DNA from 3 places in the Paenibacillus sp. MZ03-122A genome. Region 3 is predicted to be linked to each of the others. Evidence: riboswitches for the same ligand, from Rfam matches in the RefSeq annotation. Region 3 holds a riboswitch; each other region holds the start of a gene.

Region 1 (10,044 bases), 200 kb from region 3:
TCAACCAGGCAGAAGGCGACATCAATTATGATTTGTTCTTACGGGCGGTAGAATGCTCTAGCAGACGGATGTATCCCAATTTTGTGAATGTGGATGCCACCTTCAACCTGCCTTTTTACCGTGCTGATGATCCAGATACCATTATAGCGACAATGGGTTGCCGTACCCGCACCATTTCTGACCGTTTCGGTAGAAACCGGCAGAGTGGCAAGGGAAATCTCTCCTTCAATACCATTAATCTGGTGCGACTTGGCATTGAGTATGGTATTTGCACAGGCAAACGCCTGACACCTGACCGTGATCGCTTTGATGCGAGACTAGAAGAAGTTATGCGCATTGCGGTAGATGGCCTAATTCATCGTTATCAAATCCAGACCAGCCAACCGGCCAAAGCCTCGGACTTTATGATGCGCGAAGGGGTATGGGAAGGTGGAGAACAACTGGCACCAGATGATAAGGTGGGAAGCGTACTAAAGCACGGTACGCTTTCGATCGGGTTCATCGGGCTGGCTGAGTGCATGAAGGCACTATACGGGAAACACCACGGGGAGGATGATTTCGTATACCGCGAGGCACAGCGAATCATCACTTCCATGCGCGTGTATTGCGATCGAATGAGTGAGTACCACAATTTAAATATTACATTGTTCGCTACGCCTGCCGAAGGTCTGTCGGGCAAGTTCACATTGCTGGATCAACGTGATTTCGGGATTATTCCTGAGGTAAATGATCGAGAATATTACACGAATTCTTTTCATATTCCCGTGTATTACACGCTCCCGGCTGCTCGTAAAATCAGCTTGGAAGCTCCGTTCCATAACCTATGCAACGCTGGTGCGATTTCATACATTGAGCTGGACGGTAATGCGCGGAATAACCCGGATGCGTTTCTTAAAATTGTTCAGTATGCGCTGCATCAGAACATCGGCTACTTCTCCATCAACCATCCGGTGGATCGTTGTACGGAATGTGGTTATGAAGGGATTATCGGGACAAGCTGCCCCCAATGTGGCACAGATGAGGAGCACACACACTTTCAGCGCTTACGTCGGGTAACCGGATATCTGACAGGAGATTATACCGTTCGCTTTAATGCCGCAAAACAGGCAGAAGTTCGAGACCGGGTGAAACATAAGTGAATTTGTGTGGCTACATTCCGGAATCTCTGAACGAAGGATACGGCCTGCGCACCGTTGTGTTCATTAGCGGTTGCCGTCATGCCTGTCCTGGATGCTTTAATCCAGAGTCGTGGAGCTTCCGTGCAGGCGAGCCATTCACCCCCCAACGACAACAGGAGGTCATTCGTGACATCATGGAAAATCCGTTGTTGGACGGACTGACTCTCTGCGGGGGAGACCCGTTTTTCTCAGCAGCAGAATGCTCGCAATTTGTGCGTGACTTCCGCGAGGCCTGTCCCGACCGAACCGTGTGGGCTTACACTGGCTTTGTCTATGAAGATCTACTCACAGATCCGGAGCGACAGGAACTGGCGCTTTTGTGCGATGTGATTGTGGATGGTCGTTTTGTAGAACAGCAAAAGGACCTGACCCTTCCCTTCCGGGGCAGTCGCAACCAGCGTCTGGTAGATGTAAAAGCCAGCATTCAGGCAGACTATACCGTTTCATTGACATAAGGCGATGCTTACCCAGCAAGCAAGATGCTATATCTAATCTAAGACAAGCCCCCATCATGGGTAAGGCTTGTCTTTTTTTCATATAGCTAACAGATTCCATTGGAGTTTCTATTGCGCATCCTGTAAGTTTCACTTATGATGGTGAACAAGTATACGAGTGCATAATTATTCGTCATACCTTAACCGCATAGCTTGGAGATAGGTGTCTGTTCTATTCAGATCAGGCTTAAAAGGGAAGCCGGTGCAAATCCGGCACGGTCCCGCCACTGTAAACGGGGAACTTTCAGCTGTTCATATATCCACTGGTCCACAGACCGGGAAGGAATGCTGAGCGTCATGATCCGTAAGTCAGGAGACCTGCCTATTTTAACAACATCGCAAGTACCTACGGAAGATAGGGAGGTGTTAAGAGCAGTCGCCGTATTTTTGATTTTTTAATCACGGAGGCATTCTTTCCCCTACTTATTTTTAACCTTGGGGGGAAGAATGCCTTTTTTGGTACGTAAAAATAAAACAGCTACCCGCTAGGAGGAAAAGTACATGTCCATTATTGAATGGCCTGAATTGTCCGGCTTAATCAGCAGTAATCTGGGATATCCGCGTATCGGCGAAAATCGGGAATGGAAGAAAGCACTGGAACGCTTCTGGAACGGCAGCATTAACGAAAGCGAACTGCAGACGGAAATGAAAAAATTACGGTTGGAGCATCTGAGCAAGCAGCGCGATAAGGGGATTGATCGCATTCCTGTCGGAGACTTCTCCTATTACGATCACATGCTGGATACATCTGTGATGTTCGGTCTAGTACCTGAACGGTTCAACTATCGTCCCGCAGGTCCGGTTCCTCTGTCCGTGTACTTCGGGATCGCTCGCGGTCAGAAGGGAGCAACCGCCAGTGAAATGACCAAATGGATGAATACCAATTATCACTACATCGTTCCCGAATTGGCAAATGCAGTCCCGGTATTCACTGAAAATAAACCCTTACAAGCTTATCGTGAAGCAAAACAGGAACTAGGCATTGAGGGTAAACCGGTTCTCATCGGCCCTTATTCATTCGTTACCCTTTCCAAAGGCTATGATCGTAAGGAGCTTGCCTCTATTATAAGAACCTTCCTGCCTTTATACACCCATGTCCTATCTGAACTAGCAGCAGAAGGTGTTCAGTGGGTCCAAATCGATGAACCTGTCCTGACCACCTCATTCCCAGTAGAGGATCTGGACATTATTCAGGAAGTCTATGAAGCTTTGAACCAAGCTGCGCCCTCCTCAAATATAATGCTGCAAACCTACTTTGGCAGCCTAGATCATTATGAGCGTCTGTCCGCACTTCCGGTACAGGGGCTAGGTCTTGATTTTGTGTATGATGATGGCGAAAATCTTCAGCATATATTGCAGCATGGCTTCCCTAAAGGAAAAACGCTGGGCGCTGGTGTCATTGACGGACGCAATATATGGCGAAGCGACCTGAACGCTGTAGCTGCTCTGCTGGGTCAGTTAGCAGAACAGACCACTGCCGAGCAGCTTATCGTACAGCCATCATGCAGTCTGCTGCATGTGCCAGTCAGCCTGGAGGCAGAGCACAAGCTGGACAAGGAGCTGGTGCAAGCGCTGGCCTTTGCTGATGAAAAGCTAGAGGAAATCGCCATCCTGACGGCTGCACTTAGCAAACACGATCCATCCGCACTCACCAAGCTTGGACAAAGTGCAGATGCGGTAGCCCGTTTCAACAGTTCAGCGGCACGCGTACAGACAACTGCCGATCTGGCCGACCTGTTGGCCAAAGAGCCTCTGTCACGCAGCGTTCCTTTCGCCGAGCGTCGTGAGATTCAGCAAAATAAGCTGAAGTTGCCTCCACTGCCTACGACGACCATTGGTAGCTTCCCGCAAACCGCCGAGATCCGCAAGGCCCGCCTGCACTATCGCAAAGGAGAATGGTCTGCCGAGCAATATCGAACGTTCATCCAACAGCAAATTAAGGAATGGATTGATATCCAAGAGGACATTGGCATTGACGTGCTTGTACATGGGGAATTTGAGCGGACCGACATGGTTGAATTTTTTGGCGAAAAGCTGAACGGCTTTGCTTTTACGCAAAACGGATGGGTGCAGTCCTACGGCTCCCGCTGTGTCAAACCGCCGATTATATACGGAGACGTTTCCTTCGATCAGCCCATGACCGTGGAAGAAACGGCATTCGCCCAATCGTTAACTTCCAAACCTGTTAAGGGTATGCTTACGGGTCCTGTGACCATTTTGAACTGGTCTTTCGAACGTAATGACATTCCACGCAGTCAAGTTGCTTTACAGTTGGCTCTGGCATTACGGGCAGAGGTAGAGGCACTGGAACAAGCGGGCATCGGCATGATTCAGGTCGATGAGCCTGCAATTCGTGAAGGGCTTCCGCTGAAAAAAGAACAGCAGCAAGCCTATCTGGATTGGGCGGTTCAAGCCTTCCTTGTGACCACGGCCACCGTAGAGCCAGCGACCCAAATCCATACGCATATGTGCTATTCCGAATTTCAGCATATGATTCAGTCCATCTCCGATATGGATGCCGACGTTATATCTATTGAAACCTCGCGAAGCCACGGAGAACTGATTGTCAGCTTTGAAGATCAGGTATACGACAAAGGCATTGGTCTGGGCGTGTACGATATCCACAGTCCGCGCATCCCCGATGTATCTGAAATGCTAAGCATGATCCAGCGTGCCCTGCGCGTACTGCCATCAGATTTGTTCTGGGTTAATCCGGATTGTGGTCTGAAAACCCGCACCAAAGAGGAATCTGTCGCCGCCTTGCGGCAAATGGTACAAGCAGCTCAAGCAGCCCGGGCTGCTTTGGCTGTATCCAACTAATTTTTTTATCGTATCCAATCGCGCCATCATTTTCGCCTTATCCTATTCCCCTTTCCGGCCCTTATTGCTAAAAGCCAGGAAGGGGGATTTATTCTAGATCATATAATGTATATACGCCTTGAATATGCTCCATTTTCATCTGCTTCATATGTACGCCTAAGCCATGTTCTCGATCCCAGGAGCAACTAAAATTCAAATACAGTTCATCCTTTGCCGATGAGTCGGAAATCAGTATAGACATAAGCTGTATTCGATCCAACAATTGTTCCGGTCGCTCCACATAAGGCGCATATTCATCTGGGTCCTCTCCCCATGTACTGTAAGCATTCCGGTACTTTTCCACTATGCCAGCATAATGATGGTGTATGGACTCCAACACTTGAGGATGAATAGTTGACGAATATTCCATATACTGCTCCCATGTCTTTTTTTGCAACTGTGTAGGTTCTTCTATAGTCTGTGCCTGTTCTTCGGAGTCGGCTCCCACGATAAATTCGACTTCTACTTCCGAGGGCTGCCCGCAAAAATCAACATGTACTACACCACGCAGAACAATCTCCTCAGATACATCCCAAGACTCATCATCCTGTTCCAGTTCCATATACCAGTGTTTCCAATCCACCCTTTACCACCTCTTCATAAAAAGTAATCTTTAAACCTATTGAATACTTTACAATCTATCATTTTAATGAATGAAATTAAAGCGGCATCTTATTTGGGCTTCCAGCCAGATTTCGAGGAATTTCCAAATGAAACTACTTTTTTCTACAACATTCGCTATTCAATAAAGCCTTCAAGAAAGAAAATCTGCCCATTTCGGCACAAATATTTTATTATTAAAAATTTAGTACCTTGCATTAATCAGTACATGATGTTAAATTATACCTGACTACTGTTCTATAATTAGTACCCGTGACAAATTATGCACAAACACACGTTTCTTCCCCTTATTCCGAACGACACCTATGAATCATTGATAACATCCAGGAAGGGAGCACCGCTCGTGAATGTGAACATCCAATTCAAAAAAGGGGTACTGGAACTGTGCGTTCTAGTTCTAATTGGACGCAGAGACCGTTATGGCTACGAGTTGGCTCAAGCCGTCTCCCGTCATATTGAAGTAGCTGAGGGAGCCCTATATCCACTGCTTCGCCGTCTGGTATCAGAAGGATACTGCACAACGTATTTACAGGAATCGACCGAGGGGCCTCCCCGTAAATATTATCGGCTGACTGATACTGGAAGCCATTATACAAAAATACTTACGCGGGAATGGAATGATTTTGTCCATCATGTCGCAAGCCTACTGGAGGAAGGAAATTCCGATGAATAGAAAACAGTTTCTTACAGAGGTGGAGCAGCGTCTTTCTCCTCTCCCTGCAGAGGTACGCAATGAGCTGCTTAGTGATTTGAGCCAGCATTTTGACTACGGGTTGGTCAATGGAAAAAGCGAAAGTGAGATTGCCAATGAGCTGGGTAACCCAGAGGATATTGCCCGAGAAGCGTTGGATGATCCCAATGCAGCCTGGAACGCTTCTCCTCCGCTTCGCCAGGGAAGCTTCGCACGCAATCTTTTTACTTTCTTAGGACTGCTGTTTCTCAACTTGCTGATCTCCATCCCGATTATGGCTACCCTATGGGTAGTATGGGTTTCATTGACCGTAGTAGCGGTCATCTTCATTGCAGCCCCCCTTCTCGCCGTTACTGATTATGCGCTGAACAGCACCTTTTACCCGGCCAAATTCTTTTTCTCTATCACGTTGACGGGTATAGGTCTATTGCTGCTGCCTGGAGTACGTTATCTCTTACTCCTTATGGTCAAAGGCACAGTACGATACTGGAAATGGAATCAGACTACCCTGAGGGGAGCTTACTAACAACATGAATAAAAAGTGGTTTATTGCTGCAGGTCTGTGCATTGTGATCGGTGTAGCCGGAATGGTGGCTTACGGTGCCCCATGGAGTCAACAAGTCATGAAGGAAACAACTGCGATTAACAAAAAATGGACGTTCACACGTGGTCAGCTACAGAAGCTGAAAGTGGACAGTTCTGATGATGTCTCTATTTTGTTTACTCCCGGCTCTGGCGACCAAGGTACGATACGCATTAGTGGAGAAGTTCAGACAAAGGTAGCCGACCAAATTCATAATGCCCGAATTGAGAACGGTAAGCTTACGATTCAATCGGAGCCGGCCGCTTCCTTGTCATTTCTTTCGATCACCCCTGATTTAGATCAAACGATTACCGTAGAGATGCCCTCCGGCGAAACACTAACTGACCTACAGGTAGATGCACATTCAGGGAATGTAAAACTTCAAGATGCCTCCGTGCAGAATACTTCCATCACCGCTACTTCAGGCACTGCCGAGATTACAAACCTCCAAAGTACCCACCTGATCGCAAATTTAACATCCGGCAATTTTACAGCCAGTCAGCTTGCAGCAGATATGGAGTTGAAGCTTACTTCAGGCGATGTTACCATCCGCGATTATAGCGGTAATGGCCTTATTTCCCTAACCTCAGGGGAGACAAATATTACGCAACGTGCCGTAGCCAACTTGGAAGTAAATGCTGATTCTGGTGACGTGAAGATTAAACAAGCTCCCGATTTTAAAGGTGTTTATAATGTCCACTCTGACTCTGGGAGTATAGATACTCCCGAATCTGTTCTCGGTAGTGTGAACGTGATAAAGGTAGAAACCACCTCAGGGGATATTAATATTTCCAAATAGGAGACCTCTAGATGAATACCTCATCAGAGGCGAAGTTTGGTTCAATGAGTTTAACCTTGTATAATGTAACCATGTGCTCACATGCACAATCACGTTATGGAGTGAAAAGGAGGAGACTGGATGGAACTTAAGAATAAAACAGCCATTATTACAGGAGCCAGCAAAGGAATCGGTAAAGCAATTGCCGAAACTTTAGCCAAGGAAGGCGTTAACCTGGGATTAATCTCACGAACATTGACTGACCTGCAAAAGCTGCAGGATTCGCTGGGGAGTACATACGGTGTGAAAGTGGTGAGTGCTGTTGCAGATATATCTGATCGCGCACAGGCCGCTGCCGCTGTAGCTTCACTGGAACACGAGTTGGGCGCTGTCGATATTTTGATCAATAATGCAGGCATTGCTACCTTTGGCACAGTCGCAGATATGGACCCCGAAGAGTGGGAACGTATTATTCGCGTAAACCTGATGGGAACCTATTATGTTACACATGCTGCTCTTCCAAGCATGCTGGCACAAAAGAGCGGAAACATTATTAATATTTCCTCGACGGCAGGAGAACGAGGTTTTGCAACAGGCTCGGCATATTGCGCATCCAAATTTGCTTTGATGGGCTTCACGGAAGCACTGATGCAGGAAGTTCGCAAATCCAATATTCGCGTCACCGCGCTGACTCCAAGTACTGTCAATACAGAACTGGCGGCAAACGCAGGACTGCCTATTGGTGATGAGGATCGCATGCTTCAACCGCAGGATTTGGCCGATCTGACATTAGCCGCATTGAAACTGCCTCCACGGGTTCAATTAAAAGTAGCCGGTATTTGGACAACCAACCCACAGTAATTCGACATGACATCTTAGATTCATTGGCTGTACAATGCTCCGGCAGACGTAATTGTTCGTCATGCCGGAGCTTTTTTTCAGCATAGCTATACCAAAACAAACTGTAATATAAGCGCTTTGTACTTCCAGCATATATACATACAATTCCTACAACTATAAGCGCATTTCAGGAAAGGGGAAAAATGATGAAGAACACAGGAATGACACGGCCATTAGACCATTTGGGCCGCATTGTGCTGCCCAAGGAGCTGCGCAATTCTATGAATATTAATATTGGAGATGCCCTCGATTTTTTTATTACCCCAGAGGGACTGATGATTCGCAAGTATACGGGGGTTTCTTGCTATTTTTGTGGTGCCGTAGATCATTTGAGCTATTTTAGGGATCATCTGATATGTAAAAGTTGTATTGAAAATCTGAAGAGCGATAATCCTTCCAGTCATTTGAATGAATCCCGTCCTGTCCAGCCCAAGAAAAGAAGGAGTTACAGAAATCAGAATGATCTCCTGAATAAACTAAAACAGCTCATGCAGGAGCATCCTAATGTATCTCAAAAAGAATTAGCCGAAATGCTCGAACTATCCCAAGGACGCGTGTCGCAGCTTAAAAAGCTACTTCTTTAAATCATCCGACCCGATCTCGTATGTTCTAATTAACAAAAAAAGAGCCTGACGGCTCTTGGATCATCATCGTTACGCAATGTCGGACTGCTCTATAACCGGGACCCGATAGGCCAGCAAGGACTCGTCTATTACGGCAGAAATAAACGTTGCTTCTATTTCAGGCACCAATCTAAGCGCATAATTCCATGCGTTTTCTTCAATTTGCAGCGCAAGTCGTTGCCGGGTCCCTATCCCGTTCTCTTGCTCCAACGCATCGGAGAGGTCCACTAATTCCGTATCGGCGGCGTGCCCGATCTCATGTGCAAGCACAACCGTAAAATACTCCTCAACTCGATCAACGCTGCCGAACATCTGTACACACTGTGTTTCGATAACGTCCGTATACATGGTAATGGCGTGAGCATTCATGGCATACTTGCCCCCAATCAGCCTTCCACCAGGAAAACGTTTCTCCAGCTTGACTGTCACACCTATAGCAGCCCGTTCCAACAGCTCAGCGACAATGCGCTCTGCCTGATTTCTTTCCAACTTAGCTTCGCTCCTCAAACCAGGATATATAAAGTTATATTTACTTTAAACTTATGAAATCATGGATGTGTTCATACCATATACAGTACGATATTATACCTTTTTACAAAGGAGAATACCATGTCAGAAGATTATTATATAGGTTGGGGAACGCTTGCCCTGATTAATGCCGGTTTGGCACAGTCCAAAAATCGGAGCGGGCTAAATTGGTTTCTGCTCTCCCTATTAATAGGGCCACTGGCTACCCTATTTATCGTTGCATGGGATAAGCTGGAGTCCTAATCCAGCCATTAGGTCATTCCCATCGTTATCCGGAATGAAAAGGGCAGCCTTGGCGCTTCTGCTGAAGCACTGTGTCTGTTGCTGTACTAGTAGCCTGTCTCGACGTATACGGCTTCTCTTGAACTCCGAAATTCGGCTTCACAAGCCGATTATCATAGGAGCTATGAAAAATATGCGTTGTCGCCGGGGATAGCGGGGGGATCAGCCATGTCCAATTGCCTGTCAGCGCGCGCCCAGCCTTGGCTTCTCGTTCCTCAAACAGCTTGAATTGTGCCGCTGCGGTATGGTGGTCGACAATGCTGACTCCCGCTTTTTTAAAAGAATGCAGCACAGCAATATTCAATTCCACCAGCGCCCGATCACGCCAAAGCGTTGTTTCACTCGTCGTATCGAGTCCCATCAGCTTAGCCACCTGTGGCAACATATTATAGCGGAAGGTATCCGCAAAATTACGGGCGCCGATTTCTGTTCCCATATACCAGCCGTTAAAGGGAGCCGCTGTATAGATGATACCGCCAATCTCCAGCGTCATGTCCGAAATCATAG
Region 2 (10,044 bases), on a different contig from region 3:
GCGCTGCAACACTCATTTGACACTGTGATTCGCTATCCAGACCCTGGGCATCGGAATTTTAAAAATATGCTCGCACGGCGACTGCATGTTCCACCGGAGTCGCTAAGTATCGGAAACGGAGCGGCTGAAAGCATGGCGCTCCTACTATTGGGACTAGCTCCTAAGCGTGTGGGTACAGTGGAGCCGTGTTTTTCGGAATATGCCGAGCTGGCTGGCAAATTCGGAGCCGAGGTCAAACGGGTGTATGGGAAGGCCTCGCTTCAATGGAAGGCGGACGTGGAGGACATCCTTCAGCTCATGGAGCAGGTAGATGTTTTGTTCCTCGGACAGCCGAATAATCCAAATGGCGTGCAATATAGTGAGCAGGAGCTGTGCGAGCTGGCAGAGGCGGCTGGCACAACGGGTACCGTGCTGGTGGTGGATGAAGCATTCATTGATTTTATTCCGCTGGAACGGCGAATCTCACTGCTGCCTGTGCTGGATCGCTATCCTCATGTGATTTTGATCCGGTCAATGACCAAATTTTATGCCATTCCTGGCTTGCGATTGGGATATGCGATTGCTCATCCGGACTATATCCGGCGAATGACGGCCAAACAGGTGACCTGGAGTGTGAATGGATTGGCATTGCTGGCTGGGGAGGCGTGTTTGAGAAGTGGGCAAGCATATGAGCGCCAAACACAGGAGCTGATTGCTGCGGAGCGCAACCGCCTGTTGACCGCCTTGGCGGAATGGGGCTGCGGTGTCGTTCCCGGCGAAGCCAATTACGTGCTGGCAAGGGCGCCGGGTACGTGGAGCGCATCGGCTATTCAGCAGGCGCTTGGACAACGCGGAATTCTTATACGTAGCTGTGCTATGTATCCGGGACTGACGACGAGCCATTTTCGGATTGCGGTCAAGGATGCAGAAGCCAACGACAGGCTGCTGTCTGTATTGGGTGAAGTGCTGGAGGAGGAACAGCGGCGTGACAGTTAGCTTGATTATCCTGGCAGCCTACCTTTTGGACAGGCTGATCGGTGACCCGAGGTGGTTGCCGCATCCAGTCATCGGTATGGGACATGCCATTTCAGCATTGGAAAAAGCGATTCGTCGCCAGGTCCGCAGTGATCGGGGGCTAAAACGTGCGGGTATACTGCTTCCGCTCATTGTGGCGGGAGGCTCCTTTGCGCTCGCCTGGGCGCTGTTGCACTTGCTTGCCTGGATTCATCCGTGGTTGTCTGTCGGCGCAGAAATGGTGCTGATTGCGACCACGATTGCTTCCAAAGGACTAAAGGATGCAGGAATGGCAGTATATCGAGCGTTGCAGGCGGATGATCTGGCAGCGGCACGGCGGGAGCTGGGCATGATTGTCGGGCGGGATACGCAACAGCTTGATGAGCCTGAGATTGTACGTGGTACGGTTGAAACGGTCGCTGAAAATATCGTGGACGCGATTATTTCCCCGCTTTTTTATGCCCTGATCGGAGGAGCACCCTTGGCGCTGGCCTATCGTGCTGTGAATACGCTCGATTCCATGGTTGGCTATAAAAATGAAAAGTATCTGCATTTAGGCTGGGCTTCAGCACGTCTGGATGATGTGGCTAACTACATTCCGGCACGCCTGACAGCGGCAATGCTTGTGGTAGCGGCGTGGATATACAAGCGAGATGCTGCTAGAAGCTGGCGCACAGTCAAGCGAGACGCTCGTCTGCACCCAAGCCCGAACAGTGGCTTCCCGGAATCAGCTGTTGCTGGAGCACTGGGGATTCGTCTTGGAGGCTATAATGTGTATCATGGCGTACGCTCTTTTCGTGCATACATGGGCGATTGGATACGACCGCTAGAGTCGAAAGATATACGGCATACAATCCAGCTGATGTTCGCCGTGTCCAGTATGTTCGTAGGATTGTGTTTGTTAGGAGCCGCAGGTTGTTTTGCCTTGGGATGGGTGCGGTGAGGGTGAGGCGTGACACACTGAATAATGATCGAGCAGGAAGTGACATGATCTTGAAACAAGATATAGCAGCAAAAAGGACGGTAGAAGACGTACAAAGTCCGAACTCACAGGAGGATAAGGTGCCGTATGATGCTAAAGAAGATCTGCATTGGGACATGGAGCTCGTGTTAGTTCGTCACGGCACAACCTTATGGAATAAGGAACGTCGATATATGGGACACTCCGACTTAGGTTTGCTACCAGGAGCAGAACAAGAATTAAAGCCTTTGCAAGAAGAATTGCAGGGGCAGTCCTTTGCTCGAATCTATTGCAGCGATTTAATGCGATGTTGCCAGACCTTGCAGATCATTGTGCCGGAGTCAGAATTGACGTCTGGAGGTTCCCTATCCACTATGTCTCCTATGATGGAACCACGTCTGCGAGAGCTTCATTTTGGCGAGTGGGATGGAAAAACGTATGACATGCTCAAGGATGTGTCGTTGTATCGCGCTTGGATTGATGAGCCGCAACGGATAACCCCTCCTGGAGGAGAGTCTTGGACAGATTTTGTGAATCGTTTGCGGAAATTTCTTGACTCTCTGTATGAATGGCGTGTTGCTATGGAAGTTCGACCCATGGATTTGACTGCTGGGCCGCTCTCTGTTTTGGTCGTTACGCATGGTGGCGTAATTCGTCAGTTAGCTTGTATGCTGATACCGGGCCATGATTTTTGGAGTCTGAATCCGAAGCCGGGAGAAGCATTTAGGATTCAATTGAGGCTGGCAGGACCGCACAATTACATAGCGGAAATGCTCCCTCGTTAGGTTAGGCACCAGTGGATAAAGAGGCTGTTTGGGTTGTAAGCCGCCTCATTTTAACCTATAATCATCAAGTAAAAGAACGGCTTGACTACCACTACATCAAATATCCAGCAGACGAGGTCGGCGCAGTGTGATGAAACTATGGTTTCCCTTGCCTGCGCTGTTAAAAGGGAAGTCGGTGTAAGTCCGGCGCGGTCCCGCCACTGTAAATGGAAACATGCCCGTTAGTCCTGCTTTATGTGCTACTAAGCATATGAAGGAATTTCAGGACATGCATCTTACCATAAGTCAGGATACCTGCCCGTCCGCCTGTCACCATAATCCTTCGAGGAAAGGATGACGTGTTCGCAGTGACTGTCCGTGCGGAAAGAAGCTGCCGCCTGCGCACGATCTGCGCTAACGTGACCCCTGTGTCCTGATATAAGGATGCGGGGGTTTTTTGATAGGAAAAGAAGGCTGGATTTAGAAGATATCTGATGATGCTCAAGTAACGCTCTTAACGATTTTTTTATGAAGGGGTGCAAATCATGGCAGGAAAAAAAATAAAGGTTTGGACAACAGGTTTATTGGTTCTGATTTTGGCAGTTGTGCTGAGTGCATGTGGCGCTAATGGGAAAAATGCTGAAAATAAAGAGAATCAGACTTCTGCACAGCAGCCGGGAAAGACCGTAACCGCACAAGAGCCTCCGGGCAAAACAGTTTACCCACTAACAGTTAAGGATGCAACAGGACAGGAATTTACATTCAAAAAAGCGCCGGATAAAATCGTTTCCGTCTCCCCGGCAGAAACCGAGGCGCTGTTCGCCATCGGACTGGATAAGGAAATAGTTGGCGTCTCCGACTACTCTGATTACCCGGAAGCAGCTACGAAAAAGCCTAAAGTAGGCGGTATTATGAAACCGAACGAAGAGGCGATCATTGCTGCTAACCCGGAAGTCGTTTTTGCAGGGATATCACTTAGTGAACAGGCTACGACCAAGCTGCGCGACATGGGAATTATGATTTTTAAAACGGAACCGAAGACAGTTGAAGATGTCATAGCTAACATCGAATTGTATGGAAAAATCACCGATCATCAGAAAGATGCGAGAGCGGTGACTGACAAGATGAGAGCAGATGTAGCGGAAGTGAAAGAAGGAGTTAAAAATATCGGTAAAGGGCAGAAGCTGCGGGTATACGTCGAGTTTTCACCAGGCTGGACAGTTGGTAAAGGTGAGTTTATGGACGAGCTGATTACTTTGGCGGGCGGCGAAAATGTAGGTGCCACGCAGAAGGGGTGGTACCAAATTAGTGAGGAAAATATTATTGCTGCGAACCCTGACGTGATTTTGTACAGCAAAAGTGTCAAGGACGACAAAACTGGCCAAACGCTCGGCGAAATCATTAAAGCTCGCAGTGGATGGGATCAAATATCGGCTGTTCGCCACAACCGGGTGTTTGCCGTGGATGATAATTTGATCAGTCGTCCGGGTCCACGCGTAACGGAAGGTCTCAAGGAAGTGGCCAAGGGCGTGTATCCTGAAATTTTCAAATGAACCGTAAACTGATCGGCTTTGGAGGGACAGGTCTTGTCTTGCTGTTGCTGACGCTGCTGCTCTGTCTTGGCATCGGCTCGGCCAAGCTTCCGGTCAGCCAGATCACGGGCATTCTGGTTAACCACCTTCCGTGGTTAGGCGATACATTTACACCGGATTGGAATACATCCTCAGAGCAGATTATTTTGAAGGTCAGATTGCCACGAGTGTTACTAGGAATGTTGGTAGGAGCAGCGCTGGCGCTGGCGGGAGCCGGATTTCAGGGTGTGCTGCGTAATCCTTTGGCTGATCCGTATACACTGGGGGTATCCTCGGGGGCTTCGGTAGGAGCGGCAGTACTGATCTATTGGGGCCTTCAATTTTCATTTGTTGGCATATGGACGCTGCCGCTAGTGGCATTTACGACCGGAATGCTGACGCTGTGGATGGTGCTGACGTTGGCACGGGAAGGTGGAAAAATTCCGACACAAAGTCTCATTTTGTCGGGTGTAGTGATGCAATCCTTTCTAGGAGCAGTTGTTTCCTTTCTGACAGCCATGTCGAAGGAGACGGTCAATGAAATATTGTACTGGACGATGGGAAGTCTTAGCCTGCGCGGTTGGTCATATACAGGAATCCTTTTACCTTATGTGGTCATAGGACTGGTATTTCTATGGAACCGGGCACGTGTACTGAATATTTTGGCTTTGGGTGAACGGCAGGCGGCTCACATGGGAGTTCATGTAGATGCGACGAAGCTATCTGTTCTGATCATTTCCACGCTGCTGACAGCTGCCGCTGTCTCGGTATGTGGAGTGATTGGCTTTGTGGGACTTGTTGTACCGCATATCATTCGTCTGGTGACAGGTCCTGATTACCGGATGATTGTTCCATTATCTGCGCTCGGTGGAGCCATTTTTATGGCTTGGGCAGATACGGCGGCTCGCACGTTGTTAGCCCCCACGGAAATTCCTCTGGGCGTGATGACGGCCTTTGTTGGGGCACCGTTCTTCGCATATCTCCTGTACCGGAACAAGAAGCTGCGCAGGGGGGAACTGCTGTGACAGAACAAAGTGAATCACAGAAGGTGCGGGATCGGGCATTAGAGGTAGCGGGTCTGACACGTGCCTATGGAGAGTTCCATGCGTTAAAGAATATAAGCTGGAGCGTCGACGAAGGAACTTGGTGGGGGATTATTGGTCCGAACGGCAGTGGAAAATCGACCTTGCTGCATCTGCTTTCGGGTGTAGATCAGCCAACTTCGGGAAACGTTCATATCTATGGCAAAAAGGTCGGTAGCTACAGCAGAAAAGAGCTTTCCCGACTCATAGCCGTACTCCAACAGGAAGGGCTTCCTCCAGTGGGATACACTGTCAGGGAAGTCGTAGAAATGGGACGTTTTCCTCATCAGGACTGGTTAGGCAGGGAAAAGGGTGTTGATGTGGAGGCGATCACGGATCGCGTGCTGGAGCGATTGGGTCTTGCCACGTTGGCGGACAGAGCATTGGACCGCTTGAGTGGGGGACAGCGACAGCGTGTAGCTTTGGCAAAAGTAATGGTGCAGGAGCCACGAATATTGCTGCTGGACGAGCCTACGACCTATCTGGACTTGCGCTATCAGCTTGAATTTATGGAACTGCTGGCAGATTGGCGCCAAGAAACGGGTGTGACGATCATTGCGGTCTTGCATGATCTTAACTTGACAGCCCAATTTTGCGAAGATTTGCTTGTACTCAAGGATGGAATGGTTGAAGGATTGGGAGCTTCATCGAAGTTATTAACCGAGGATCGGATTCGACGAGTATACGGTGTTGAGCCTGTGATGCTTCCGCATCCAGATAGCGGTGTGCCGCAGCTCTTGCTGCGCAGAAGTGCTTCGGATACAGCAGATTAAATAAACGATGAAACACACTTAAAAAGAGCAGGGAGTGGAAGGTATGAACAACAAGCTGCGTCAGCTGATCGATAGCATTGCCCAGCCGGATGGGGTGGCGGCCTCGGCAGCTTCAGCCCATTTGGACCAATTAACAAAGCCACCGGGAAGTCTTGGAAAGTTGGAAAGTGTGGCCATCAAGCTAGCAGGAATTACAGGAGTGGACAAGCCTGAATTTGATCGTAAAACGGTTATGGTCATGGCTGCGGATCACGGGGTGTGTGAAGAGGGAGTCAGTGCCTTTCCGGCTGAGGTTACACAGCAAATGCTGTATAACATGCTGTCAGGTGGCGCGGCAATTAATGTGCTGGCACGCCATGCGGGCGCAGATGTCAAGGTGGTAGATGTTGGCGTGAATGCGGATGTCGCTCACGCGAATCTGGTGGACCGTAAGGTACGCATGGGTACTTCGAATATAGCTAAAGGGCCAGCGATGCTACGTACGGAAGCGGAGCAGGCGGTTTTGGCCGGAGCTGAAGCCGTAGCAGAAGCGGTCAAAGGTGGCACACGGCTATTCGTTACCGGAGAACTGGGCATCGGGAATACGACAGCCAGCGCTGCGGTCGTATGTGCTCTTACCGGGCTAGAGCCGGAAGTTATCGTAGGCCGGGGAACGGGTGTAGATATGGCTGGGCTTACCCGTAAAATATCGGTTGTCTGCCGCGCATTGGACGTGAACCAGCCAGATGCAAATGATGCGCTCGATGTGCTCACTAAGGTCGGCGGTCTGGAGATTGCCGCCTTGGCAGGAGTCATCCTCGGCGCAGCCGCACATCGCTGTCCAGTCGTGTTGGACGGCTTTATTTCAGGCGCAGCCGCCCTTGCAGCGCGTGCACTTGCGCCTGCTAGCGCTGCGTACATGCTCGCTTCGCACGCCTCGGACGAGCGCGGGCACGCGGCGGTGCTCCGCCAGCTCAAGTTGGAGCCCATGCTTTATTTGGACATGCGGCTCGGGGAGGGCACAGGCGGTGCGCTTAGCTTGCACCTGATTGATGCGGCGTGCCGCATCATGCGCGAAATGGCGACCTTTGCCGATGCAGGCGTATCGGACGGTCAGGGGGCCGCGCAGCGATGAAAGCGCTCGTGACCGGCGGGGCACGCAGCGGGAAAAGCGGCTTTGCCGAGCGATTATGCATGTCGCGCGCTTCGCGCGCCTGCTACATTGCAACGGCGCAAGCCTATGACATGGAGATGAAGGAGCGCATCGCCCTTCATCGGGTCCAGCGCGAGTCTGCCGGGTACGACTGGCAGACGCTGGAGGAAGCGCAGGCGCTGCCGGAGCTGCTGCAGCGGCTTGGTGGCGATCAAGCGTCGCAGCCCGCGCCTATGTTGCTAGTCGACTGCCTGACCCTGTGGCTGTCGAACGTACTGCTGGCCGCAGGCGAGGACGGCGAAGCTGCGTCCAGAGCTGCCATTAATGAACTGGCGGCAGCTGTGGAGCAGTATCCAGGGCAGCTCGTCATCGTAACCAACGAGGTTGGTGACGGTATTGTGCCCGAATATCCGCTGGGTCGGCTGTATCGGGATTTGAGTGGGTTTATGAATCAGCGGATTGCCCGTCTTTGTGATGAAGTATTTTTGGTGACGGGTGGCATTCCCGTAGAACTCAAACAGTTGGAATATAAGCTATGAGCCGCGAACGTCAGGCTGTTGCTGCGGCTTTTCAATTTTTAACGCGTCTTCCGGTGAAGGCGGAAATAGATTTTTCCCCGGATTTGCTTAAACGCAGTGCAAGTTATTATCCGCTGGTGGGAGTGGTTATTGGCATCATTGTCTGGGGCTTTGCGGCGCTTACTTCTATGGTATTGCCGCCGTTGCCGTGTGCGATTCTTACGCTTGTTGTCTGGGTTTGGTTGACGGGCGGATTGCATTTGGACGGGTGGATGGATGCGGCCGATGCCTTGTTCAGCTACCGATCTCGTGAGCGGATGCTGGAGATTATGAAAGATAGCCGTGTAGGGGCTATGGGCGTTATTGCTTGTGTGCTGCTACTCATGCTCAAGGCTTCTTTGCTGTATACGGTGCTGGTTGAACGGAATGTGTCTGGCTTGCTGCTGCTTCCGATGGTTTGGAGCCGCTGGTTTATGGTACATGCAATGAAACGCTGGCCTAAAGCCCGTAATGATGATGGGCTGGCTGCGCGTTTTGCTGATATGAGTGGTGGCCGCGTAGGGTTGGCCGTATTCTGGGCAGTATTAGTGACCCTAAGTGCTGCCGTAGGACAATATCTTCTGGCAGATTTGGCTACAGCAACAAGGGGGACTGGGAATCTGTCGTTGGCAGGATCCTACTTACAGACGTTCCTTTCATATTCTGAGAGCCTTCCAATCTCGCTAGGTTTTGTGTTTCTTCCGGTCTTGGCTTACGGTGTTGGAACCTTCACGGCAAACCGTATTAACCGCCGCTTGGGTGGACTTACAGGAGATATATACGGAACTTTAAACGAATTGCTGGAGACTGTTTTATTGTTGTTTATTGTCATTTTGTACGGGTTGTGACCAGATTTGAAATGAATTCGTTAAAGGGGAAGAGGCAATTGTCAACTTTCGAACCGTCCTACACAAACCCGGCAGCCGTATTGATGCTTCAAGGAACAGCGTCGGATGTGGGCAAAAGCGTGGTGACGACTGCGCTTTGCCGTATTTTTACGCAGGACGGATATCGTCCCGCACCGTTTAAGTCGCAAAATATGGCGTTAAACTCTTATGTTACCGAGGACGGCAAGGAAATTGGACGCGCTCAGGGGGTGCAGGCTGAGGCCTGCGGTATTGAGGCCACAACTGACATGAATCCGATTCTGATTAAGCCGGTCAAAGATATGCACTCACAAATTGTTGTACACGGTGTACCTTATGCCTATATGAGCGCCTCCGATTACCGGAAGGATTTTTTGCCAAAAGCCAAACAGACCGTTATGGATGCTCTGAGTCGGTTGCGTGATACCTATGATATTGTCCTTATGGAAGGGGCAGGCAGCCCGGCAGAGATTAATTTGAAGGACCGCGATATCGTAAATATGAATCTGGCAGGTTGGGCGGATGCTCCAGTGTTGCTTATTTCAGATATCGACCGGGGTGGTGTTTTTGCCTCTCTCGTAGGAACTATCGAATTACTGGAACCCCATGAAGTACAGCGTATCCGCGGATTTATCATTAACAAATTCAGAGGCGATCTGTCTCTGCTTCAACCAGGATTAGACTGGCTGGAAGAACGGACAGGCATTCCTGTACTCGGTGTATTGCCCTATCTGCCAGACATTCGTATTGAAGCTGAGGATTCGGTAGTACTGGATAAGAAGCCCAAACAATCTGCAAAGGATAAAGAACTGGATATTGCGGTGATACGATATCCGCGGATTTCCAATTTTACAGACACGGATGCTCTGGCCGCAGAACCGGATGTGAGTGTTCGTTATGTCACAGAAGCCGGACAGTTGGGCGTACCGGACGCCATTATCTTACCGGGGACCAAAGACACCATTGGAGACCTGCTGGAATTGCGTGAGAGAGGTCTGGAGAAAGACATTCGGCAGGCTATGAATACCGGACGCACGCAGCTCGTTGGCATTTGTGGAGGTTATCAGATGCTGGGTACCGCACTATTTGATCCCGAAGCCGTCGAATCTGGGTTGCCGCAGCAGGCAGAAGGGTTAGGTTGGCTTGCTCTATCCACGACCTTTTTAAAGGAAAAGCAAACCGTACGCGTACAGGGAACCCTGTCTAATCATTGCCCGCTTTTGCTTAGCACTGCGACTGATTCAGGTTCTGCCTGCAAGCCAAGCATTGAAGGTTATGAAATACATATGGGCGTTACGGAGTATGTTACGGAACCATGCGCACCTACAGATAGAACTTTAAACCT
Region 3 (10,044 bases):
GATTTTCATGGGTTTTAACAATAGGAGTCACCCCAATGGATTGGGTACTAATTCTATCATTATTACCTTTTTCTTGATTTAAATTGTCGTAATTGACATAATAGTAATAAACATCATCGTTAACACTACTAGGATCGATATATTTGTAGACTTGTCCTTCCTTGGCCTTTATTTCATCTGTCGGTTCCCATTTTCCGGCTTCTGATTGTATTGTCGATGACAATGGATTCGGCGCATCATTTGCAGAAGCAATGGCTCCATATGGTAATAATATTGCTGTCAATGCTGCAATTATTGCTGTTTTAGTCATGACTTTGAATGGTTTCATAGTATTAAAATTCTCCTCTTCGAAAAATATTATTGGGGGCTAAGAAATGAGTAAATTTGAAAAAAATCTGTTTAAGTATTTGTCTTACGGTTTTTTGGTAGGAATATATTATTCCTTTATTCAAGGACCAACGACGACAACTTCTTCGCTTAACGGCTCATTGCAACTTTACACAGTGTCCGCATCTACCTTTATTTTCAGAACATTATCAACCTCATTTCTACTAAGTCTCCTCTCTGGAGTCGTGTATACAATTGTTTTTTTATCCATAAGAAGGAATAAGTAAATATTACCTGTAAATTTTATGTTTGTAAATAATTTTATTTAATGGATAAAATTTAAAATAAGATAGAAGAGAGCCGTATTGATCGCAACGGTCCTTTTATTAACTGACGGTTTAATAGCAAGTGCCTCCCCGTTTGGTTGTTCGTACAAAACTCTTTAGCTCCACAACTTTTCGAGCGTAAAAGCAAGCCGTCGCTTCGTCCTGGTTTACAGTACGACGCTGTGAACGACCTGCAAGATCCCTCGCTTCGCTCACTTACTAGCTAAAAAATAACTTGACTGCTAGGCACCTAAACGGCACGCTGACATGGCTTGTCAGGAAATGGTCAGTTAACAAATTAGGCCCCCGGCTAATCACCGGAGGCTTTTCAAACTCATTCTCTAAATCACTAAGGAATGTTTTACGGGTAAATTCTCTAATAGTTAAATTTGTCTCAAAGGCTGTCTGAGAAGAATCAACAATATAGTTCTTTTGTTTGGTAGCTGCCCCCAATGCTGTTATCCTTATAATAGAAATTCCACAAGGTTTGCTCACTAAATTTCCGATCAACTCTTTGGTTTTGTCGCTTTTCAAATTTTTTTCTTCCTCAATTTTTTGGAGAAGGAATAACCAACTGCTTTTTCAGGCATTTGATATAATGTATCTTTTTTTATAGCTTGTACAAATTGATCTGCAATCTCGCTGCTAAATTTTCGTTTATGCTTCTCTTTTAGATTCATTAAGTAGTCTGGTACAGTTTTCGGGACATCATGAGGGAGACGGAATGCCCGTCATTTCGTGCACGCAATGAATAGCCATTACCTTCATTCTCGCCATATCATTCAAATTTGAATTATTATACAGCATTTATTGACAAGCCTGTGACAACAAAATAAGATCGTAATGAAAAGAAATAAAAGAAGAAAACAGGTGTGAGCCGGACGACTCTATGTACGGGGGTTTGTTGAGACCATGTGGATAGTTGTTAAGCGTGTTCACTTAAAAGGGAAGTTCGGTTGATTCCGACACGGGCCCGCCACTGTATACAGGCATCAGCAGGATACTGCTGGAGCTTTCAGAACAGCCACTGGAACTGTGAAGAACCGGGAAGGCCTGAAAGATACGCTTGGAGTCAGGAGACCTGCCTGTTTTGACATCACTGTCAGACCCACGGGATGCTGGGGAGGTGGTTAGGCGTGCTGCATACGGAATGTCTGAAACCGATCTGATCCCTTCTATGTTTTTGGAGTTGGTTTCGAGGTGTGTTTTGACATTTTATAATGAAAGCATTTCTGACTGCTGATCAAGTGGTCCGGAATGCTTTTTTCGCGTTTTGCGTTAGGTTTATATGATTTTACAAGCTAGAGGGGGATTCATCGAATGATTAGCAATCATAGCAGGCGCTCATGGTTGATATGTACAGGGGTGATGCTGTTACTGGCAGTTATGGCTCTTTCGGGATGTACTAGCAATAAGACGTCGAATAGCTCCGGCAAAGATGAGAACGGGTCAGCACAACAAACAGTGACAGGTAAAAAGCTGGTAATGGCGTATACATGGGAACCGTCAGGTGTTGACCCGCACGGAGATAATAGCTGGGATGTGATGCGATCCGGTGCAGGTGAGACACTGGTACGTTTGAATGAAAAGCTGGAGCCTGTGGCTTGGCTGGCAAAGGAGTGGAAGCAGGATAGTCCTACAGTTTGGACGTTCAGCTTGCAGGATAAAGTCACTTTTCATAATGGAAAGAGTATGGATGCAGCAAGTGTAAAAGCATCTTTGCTACGCTCTATCGAGAAAAGCCATCTGGCGAAGGATTTACTGAATGTGAAGTCCATTGATGTAAGCGGCCCGCTGGCCTTAAAGATCACGACAAACCAGCCGAATGCGGCGCTGGTGTCCAATCTAGCTGATCCATCGACGACTGTACTGGATGTGGCATCGATGAAAGATGAGCAGAGTTACCCAGCGATGACAGGCGCCTTTAAAATCAAAGCGTTCAGCAAGGACCAATCCTTGGTCGTAGAGCGTTATGACGGATACTGGGGCGAGAAGGCCCGATTGGCTGAGGCGACAATGAAGTTCATTACGGACGGGAATTCGCGCCTGATGGCGCTGCAATCCGGCGAGGTGGATGTAGCGACGGATATTCCGGTTGATAACGCAGAGGTACTGAAAAAGAACGACAGGCTACAAGTTCTGTCGGCTCCCTCCTTGCGCACCCATATGATCGTGTACAATATGGAATCGCCAGTATTCAAGGATGCGGCGAACCGTAAGGTGGTGGACAGCCTGATTCCACGCACATCGATTGTGAGCGCCGTCATGAGGGGCTTCGGTACGGAGGCAAGCAGTCCGTTCCCGAGCATTCTTCCCTTCGGTAAAGTTGAGCGTAAAGCGCTGGACGGAACGGTGAATCAGCTGTTAACGAAGGATGGCTGGCAGAAGGATGCCCAAGGGACATGGACTAAGCAAGGCAAGCCGTTCGAGGTTACGCTGCTGACTTTTCCTCAGCGTCCGGAGCTCTCTGTTATGGCTGAGGTCATCCAAAGCCAATTGCTGAAAGAGGGAATCCAGGTCAAGATTCGCAAGGTGGAAAATATCGACGAGGCGTTGACCAAAAACGATTGGGATTTTGCTATGTACAGTATGCTTACTGCTCATACAGGAGAGCCACAATATTTTATGGACATGTTTTATTCTTCGAAAAGCGAAGCCAATGTAAGCCGTTATAGTTCCAAACCGCTGGAGAGTATTCTTAACAGCTTGAAGCTGGCGAAGGATACAGCGCAGCGTAATGCTGTGACACTACAAGCGCTGGATATCATCAATACGGATTTGCCACAGTCGTTCATTGTGCATCCTGACAATGTGTTTGGTGTGAAAAAAGGGGTGGAGGGTTTTACACCCCATCCGATCGAGTATTACTACATTACAGCGCAATCCGATATTGCGGAATAACGAGCGGTGTATCCTATGATTCGTTTTATACTGGAACGTGTGGCGCAGCTGCTCATCATTGTATTCGTTGTATCCACGCTGACTTTTGTACTGATGCGGCTGGCTCCTGGAGACCCTGCTACCATTTTGCTCACCGCGCATAATGTCCCTGCCTCTGAGGAGGCGTTGACGACGCTACGACAGGAACTAGGCTTAAACGAACCGTTTCATATTCAATATGTGAACTGGCTGCGGGATGTGTTCACAGGGCATTGGGGCACCTCGTATGTATCCAAGGAATCCGTGCTAGCCGAACTGTGGAACAGACTGCCTGCTACTGTGGAGCTAGCTGCTGCGGGCTTTGCCGTCATGACGGTGCTTACGCTGGGGTTGGGGCTGGCTGCCTCGCTAAAAATTAGCGGCCCATTGGATCGTCTGGGCAGGCTGTTCGCCCTGCTGGGATCGTCGATCCCCTCTTTTTGGCTTGGTTTTCTGTTGATCTATCTATTCTCCGTTCGCTTGGGCTGGCTCCCATCCATGGGAAGAGAGGACTGGACACATCTAGTGCTCCCAGCGCTGACTCTTGGTGCAGGTTTGGGAGCTGTGCAAGCCCGTGTACTGCGCGCTCAAATGCTGGAGCTGGGTGACCGGAATTTTGTGAAAGCAGCGAAGGCTCGAGGCTTTTCCCGTATGCATATCCTGTTTTTTGAGATATTTAAGCATGCGGTTCTGCCTATAATTACACTGCTAGGTACCAATCTATCATTTATGCTGGCAGGCAATGTCATCGTAGAGACCATTTTTTCATGGCCGGGGTTGGGCAAGTATTTTATAGATGCAATTACACAGCGAGATTATCCGGTGATTCAGGGGTATGTTATTTTCGCCGTATTTTTAATTGTAGGAGTTCAGTGTTTGGTGGATGTGGTCCAGACGGCGATAGATCCGAGGCTGCGTTTGCGTTAAGGGGGAAGCTGAAAATGAAAAAGATACGGCTTTCCTTTCAAGGGAGCTTGCTGGCAGGAGGCGTACTGTTTGGTCTGATCGTGCTGCTTGGGTTATTAGCTCCATGGGTCGCTCCTCATGATCCTCTTCAAGTGGATCTTTTGAACCGTCTGGCACCACCCAGTCGGAAATATCCTTTCGGTACGGATCATCTGGGTCGGGATGTAATGTCAAGGCTAATTTACGGGATTCGGATGAGCGTGCTAATCGCATGTGCAATTACTGTAGCTACGTTATGCTTCAGTCTGCCTATAGGGTTGCTCATTGGTTATGTGCGCGGACGCGTGGATCAGCTGATCATGCGGGGAATCGACGGCGTACTGGCTTTTCCTGATATTATTTTAACGGTGGCAATTGTGGGCATTTTGGGTCCAGGTTTTGTTAACATGACCCTTGCGATTATTGCGGTACGGTGGGCGGGCTATGTCCGGTATATCCGTAGTCTGGTTCAAAAAGCCTGTCAGGAGGACTACGTTCGATATGCCCGTTTATCCGGCAATTCACACGTACGTATACTGAGCCGTTATGTATTGCCACAAGCGTTGCCGCAGTTGTTGGTTTATGCGGTATGGGATATCGGACGCGTGGTGCTGATGATCGCTGGGCTGTCCTTTCTTGGATTGGGTGTACAGCCGCCTAAGCCAGAGTGGGGCGTGATGCTGCATGATGCAACCTCGTATTTTCAGGTGGCCCCGCATGTCATGATTTTCCCGGGCTTGGCGATTATGCTGTTCGTACTTGCCTGCCAGCTTTTGGGCGACCGCTTTTCGGAAAAGGGGGCGGACAAATAGTGGAGGATCAAACAGCCCTTGGGTGCAAGGATACGATAGAACAAGTGGCAGGGCGAAGACCGTTGTTACACGTGGAACATTTGGAAATCTGCCGCACAGGCGTAGGAGCAAGCGGAAGCGGGGGCAAACTACTGCTGCGTGATGTGAGCTTTTCCATATATTCAGGGGAGATTGTGGCCCTGACCGGACCGAGTGGATGCGGCAAGAGCCTGACCGCACACGCAATCGCAGGCATGCTGGAACCAGGTATTAATGTTACGCAAGGGCGTATCTACTATAACGGGGAAGACATCCTCCCGTTCCAGGAACGGCGCTGGCAAAGGCTGCGCCGAGAGGATATTGCCCTGCTCATTCAACAATCGCTGAGCGGGTTGAACCCGATCCGGACTGTCCGCGCCCAGCTGATGGACACGCTTAGACTGCACGGGCGGCGTCGGATGCCGCATGACCAAATGGAGCCGGAGCACGCTGATTCTGTCGCATCCTACACTGCACCGCAGCAAGTCCACCCGCTGGGCGTGCTGCCACGGATGCGGCAGCTGCTGAGCCGTGCCACGGAGATAGCCAGAGGAGGCGCTACTCCAGTGCGGGAGGCCTATTTGCGCTCTCTGCTCCGCAAGGTTGGATTTGCAAATCCTGAGCATATTTTGTCGTCATATCCTTTTGAACTAAGCGGAGGCATGTGTCAAAGGGTGCTGCTGGCTGCAATGTTAAGCTCCGGTCCGAGCCTCTTTATTGCCGACGAGCCTACTACGGCGTTGGATGTTATCAACCGGGACAAGGTCTTGGCATTGCTGCAACAGTTGAGAGAAGACTTTGATCTCACCATATTGCTGATTTCACATGATCGCCAGGGGATGAGCCGCATAGCAGATCGAGTGTTGGAGATGAGCCCGGAAGGAAGGATGCACCAGTGATGCTGGAATTGAAGAATGTGACCAAAGCATACCCTGTCCGTAAACGGAGAAAAGGCTGGTTCAGCACGCAAGATAGCGAACAGGCTGTGAAGAAGGTGAATCTGGAGCTACGACAGGGGGAATGTCTTGGACTGGTTGGAGAAAGTGGAAGTGGCAAAAGCACGCTGGCACAATGTATTCTAGGGCTGGAGTCGTTGACCTCAGGAGAGATTTGGCTGGATGACCAGCCCATTCACACCGGAAGGATGAAGGATATCTACCTGTACAAGCGAATCCAGTTGGTTGCACAGGATTCGTCTTCCTCGCTCCATCCTCGCATGACCATACGAGATATTTTGGAGGAGCCAATCCACAATTATTTTCCCGGACGAAAAGCTCAAGTACTGGATATTTGCCAGTCTTTACTGGAATCTGTGGGGCTGGACACGGAATGTCTGGAAAAATACCCAACACAACTAAGTGGCGGGCAAAAACAGCGGGTATGTATTGCCCGAGCGTTGGCGGTGGAGCCCGATATTATCTTGTTCGATGAATCGATCGCCAATCTGGATACGACAACGCAGTTTTCCGTGCTGGGCATGCTTAAGAGAATGCAGCAGGAGCGTGAGTTGTCCTACTTATTCATCACTCACGATCTCCAATCTACTCGTCAGTTTTGTGACCGCGTTGCTGTTATGGTTCAGGGGGAGATCGTGGAAATATTTAAGGAATGGGATGAAGACTTGTTACAGCATGAGTACACGCGTGCTCTGTTTCAAACGTTGGCGAATTAAGCCATAAATTTAATATTCTACAAATTTAAAATAAATAAGAGGATGGCTTGTCGAATGTTGTTGACAAAATAGAACGTGGTACCTATTCTAAATATGATTATGATAATCATTATCACATATATAGAAAAGGGGAAATACATTGATGTCCGTTCGACACCGCAAGACTGCCACCCTTATGTTGGTAGCGCTCCTCTTATTATCCGTTGTTTTGGGCTGCGCGAAGCAGGAGAACGCACCTGCATCCACCTCTACTGACGGAGCTGCCAATGAAAAGTCTATCACGCTATCGTGGCCGCGTGACATTGGTACGATGAATCCTCACGTATACAATCCTTCCCAACTTTTTGCACAATCCATGGTCTATGAGCCGTTAGTCAGCTACAAGCAAGGAGGCAAGCTGGAGCCTGCTTTGGCTGAATCCTGGACTATTTCCAAGGACGGCAAGATATATACGTTTAAGCTGCGCAAAGGTGTGAAATTTTCGGATGGAACGCTATTTAATGCAGCCATTGTCAAAAAGAACTTTGACGCTATTATGAAAAATGAGAAGACGCACAGCTGGCTTGGTATAGTAGGCGTTCTCGACAAAACTGAAGCTGTAGATGACAGCACCTTCCGAATGACGCTCAAAGAGCCATACTACCCGGTGCTTCAGGATTTGTCTGTCGTTCGCCCGTTCCGTTTTCTAGGTGAAGCGGGGTTCCCGGATGATGGAGATACGTCCAAGGGAATCAAGAAACCTGTAGGTACAGGACCTTGGATGCTGGATGAATACAAGCAAGATGAATATGCAACCTTTAAGCGTAATCCAAATTATTGGGGCACTGCACCAAAGGTGGATAAAATTACGGTAAAAATCATTCCCGATGGCGAAACCCGTGTAATGGCCTTTGAAAAAGGCGATCTGGATCTGATTTATGGAGAGGGTGTCATTAGTCTGGATGCTTTCAAACAGCTTCGCGACACGAATCAGTATGTTACCACGCTGTCCGAGCCTGTCGGTACAAGAAGCCTGTTGCTCAACTCATCCAATCCCAAGCTGGCAGACCTTCGGGTACGTCTGGCACTCCAGCATGGCTTTAACAAGCAGGCAATGGTGGAAGGTGTAACCTCGGGGCTGGAGGAAACAGCGGATACGGTTTTATCCAAAAACTATCCGTATACGAATGTAAACTTACAGCCTGTTGGTTATGATGTGGAAAAATCCAAATCGTTGCTGGATGAGGCTGGCTGGAAGCTGCCCGCAGGCGGTACAGTACGGGAAAAAGACGGACAACAGCTAGATTTTGAGCTGATTTTCGATAAAACCGATCCGATCCAAAAGGCGATGGCTGAAACCATTCAGGCTGAATGGGGAGAACTGGGTGTCAAAGTGAACCTGACCGGACTGGAGCTGACGGTTCAAATTAAGCGCCTTAGATCCAACCAGTTTGATCTGTACTTCTGGTACAACTATGGTGCGCCTTATGATCCGCATTCCTTTATTAATGTTATTGCTAAGAAGAGCTTTGGAATTTCCGAGGTGCTGAGCGCCCTTCCGATGAAGAAAGACCTGGATCAGCAAGTACACGAAGCGCTCTCATCGACAGATGAAACCAAGCGCCAAGAGCTGTATGCTTCGATTCTGAAGACGCTCCAGGAGCAATCTGCCATTGTACCTATTTCGTATATTAAGAAAACGGCAGTGTACCAGAAAAAGATTACAAACTTTGTATTCCCGGCTAATCGGGATGAAAATCCGTTTGAGGGAATTGAAATCGGAAAGTAGCTGAAGCCGACGGGTAACGGTAGTTTACAGGATAGGAGGACAACTCATGATCAGCTATATCGGGAAGCGAATGGTAGCGGTCATTCCTATTGTTCTCTTTGCCACCCTCGTTACCTTTGCACTCATTCATATTTCACCAGTTGATCCGGCCGAGGCCTATTTGACGGCTGCTCATATTTACCCTACTCCAGAGATTCTGGAGCAGAAAAGACATGAGTTCGGGCTGGATCAGCCTTTGCTGACGCAGTATATGCATACACTTCAAAGGATCAGTCAATTGGACTTTGGTACTTCGTATCTAACCAACAAGCCGGTGTGGGATGAGGTCAAGGTTCGGCTGCCCGCCACTTTTGAATTGGCTGTGAGCAGTATGTTGCTATCTATTGTGGTAAGTATTCCGCTGGGCGTGCTGGCGGCGATGCGTAAAAATGGCTGGATCGACCTGCTTAGTCGAGGAATTTCATATTTTGGCGCGTCTATACCCCAGTTCTGGCTGGGATATTTGTTAATCTTCTTTTTCTCTGTCCGATTGGATTGGCTCCCTGTAGAGGGGCGAGGAACGTGGCAGCATCTGGTGTTGCCCACGTTGACCCTGTCGCTGGTTCTGATTGCTTTATATACGCGCCTGCTGCGTTCCAGTGTGTTGGAGCAGCTTCAGGAAACGTATGTGCAGTATGCCAGAACTAGAGGAATTCGTGAGCGGGTGATCATGCTCAAGCATGTACTGAAAATTGCCATTGCTCCACTGATTACAAGTATGGGTATGAATCTGGGCAAGCTTCTGACCGGAACAATTATTGTGGAGCAGGTGTTTTCATGGCCCGGGTTTGGCCGTTATTTTGTGGAAGCGATTTTTAACCGGGATATTCCCGTCATACAATGCTATGTGTTTTTGGCGGCATGCCTGTTCATCGTATGCAATTTGCTCGTTGATCTGGTGCATTTGTATATGGACCCCCGAATTTCATCGAAGGGACGAGCAGAGCAGTGATGATAAGGTTGCGTACAATGTTCAAAGGTCAAAAGGTAATCGTGGTCTGCTCTGTCGTACTGGCTGCTCTTTTTATCATTATGGCGCTAGCTCCTTGGCTGGCTCCCCATGATCCGGTTAAAGTCAATTTACTGCACAAGCTGGAGGGACCTTCGAAAGAATACTGGCTGGGGACCGATCATTTGGGTCGGTGCAATTTATCCCGGTTGCTGTATGGAGCGCGGATTTCCCTCGGCTTTGCGACATTAATTTTCCTGTCCTCGCTT

The links. A riboswitch is a leader RNA that binds a small molecule or an ion and turns the genes downstream of it on or off. The one in region 3 is predicted to bind cobalamin.
Region 1: it holds a riboswitch for cobalamin, as region 3 does, so the genes downstream of both, metE (5-methyltetrahydropteroyltriglutamate--homocysteine S-methyltransferase) here and NLX74_RS04900 (ABC transporter substrate-binding protein) in region 3, are expected to answer to the same signal.
Region 2: it holds a riboswitch for cobalamin, as region 3 does, so the genes downstream of both, NLX74_RS00395 (ABC transporter substrate-binding protein) here and NLX74_RS04900 (ABC transporter substrate-binding protein) in region 3, are expected to answer to the same signal.

Annotation. Positions count from the first base shown of each region.
Region 1 covers NZ_JANAVI010000002.1:403,855-413,898, reverse strand. The annotation lists gene NLX74_RS05845 (anaerobic ribonucleoside triphosphate reductase) at 1-1,139, shown strand, start outside; gene nrdG (anaerobic ribonucleoside-triphosphate reductase activating protein) at 1,136-1,633, shown strand; cobalamin riboswitch at 1,817-2,012, shown strand; gene metE (5-methyltetrahydropteroyltriglutamate--homocysteine S-methyltransferase) at 2,174-4,492, shown strand; gene NLX74_RS05830 (DUF6985 domain-containing protein) at 4,581-5,114, opposite strand; gene NLX74_RS05825 (PadR family transcriptional regulator) at 5,496-5,825, shown strand; gene NLX74_RS05820 (DUF1700 domain-containing protein) at 5,818-6,369, shown strand; gene NLX74_RS05815 (DUF4097 family beta strand repeat-containing protein) at 6,374-7,225, shown strand; gene NLX74_RS05810 (3-ketoacyl-ACP reductase) at 7,346-8,065, shown strand; gene NLX74_RS05805 (AbrB/MazE/SpoVT family DNA-binding domain-containing protein) at 8,251-8,688, shown strand; gene NLX74_RS05800 (hypothetical protein) at 8,758-9,216, opposite strand; gene NLX74_RS05795 (hypothetical protein) at 9,337-9,498, shown strand; gene NLX74_RS05790 (nitric oxide synthase oxygenase) at 9,524-10,044, opposite strand, start outside.
Region 2 covers NZ_JANAVI010000001.1:76,645-86,688, forward strand. The annotation lists gene cobD (threonine-phosphate decarboxylase CobD) at 1-975, shown strand, start outside; gene cbiB (adenosylcobinamide-phosphate synthase CbiB) at 965-1,936, shown strand; gene NLX74_RS00390 (histidine phosphatase family protein) at 1,981-2,739, shown strand; cobalamin riboswitch at 2,862-3,055, shown strand; gene NLX74_RS00395 (ABC transporter substrate-binding protein) at 3,264-4,271, shown strand; gene NLX74_RS00400 (FecCD family ABC transporter permease) at 4,268-5,314, shown strand; gene NLX74_RS00405 (ABC transporter ATP-binding protein) at 5,311-6,144, shown strand; gene cobT (nicotinate-nucleotide--dimethylbenzimidazole phosphoribosyltransferase) at 6,188-7,258, shown strand; gene cobU (bifunctional adenosylcobinamide kinase/adenosylcobinamide-phosphate guanylyltransferase) at 7,255-7,815, shown strand; gene cobS (adenosylcobinamide-GDP ribazoletransferase) at 7,812-8,681, shown strand; gene NLX74_RS00425 (cobyric acid synthase) at 8,720-10,044, shown strand, end outside.
Region 3 covers NZ_JANAVI010000002.1:199,208-209,251, forward strand. The annotation lists gene NLX74_RS04890 (hypothetical protein) at 1-328, opposite strand, end outside; gene NLX74_RS04895 (hypothetical protein) at 873-1,187, opposite strand; cobalamin riboswitch at 1,553-1,756, shown strand; gene NLX74_RS04900 (ABC transporter substrate-binding protein) at 1,974-3,554, shown strand; gene nikB (nickel ABC transporter permease) at 3,570-4,499, shown strand; gene NLX74_RS04910 (ABC transporter permease) at 4,514-5,329, shown strand; gene NLX74_RS04915 (ATP-binding cassette domain-containing protein) at 5,329-6,246, shown strand; gene NLX74_RS04920 (ABC transporter ATP-binding protein) at 6,243-7,019, shown strand; gene nikA (nickel ABC transporter substrate-binding protein) at 7,162-8,787, shown strand; gene nikB (nickel ABC transporter permease subunit NikB) at 8,834-9,778, shown strand; gene nikC (nickel ABC transporter permease subunit NikC) at 9,778-10,044, shown strand, end outside.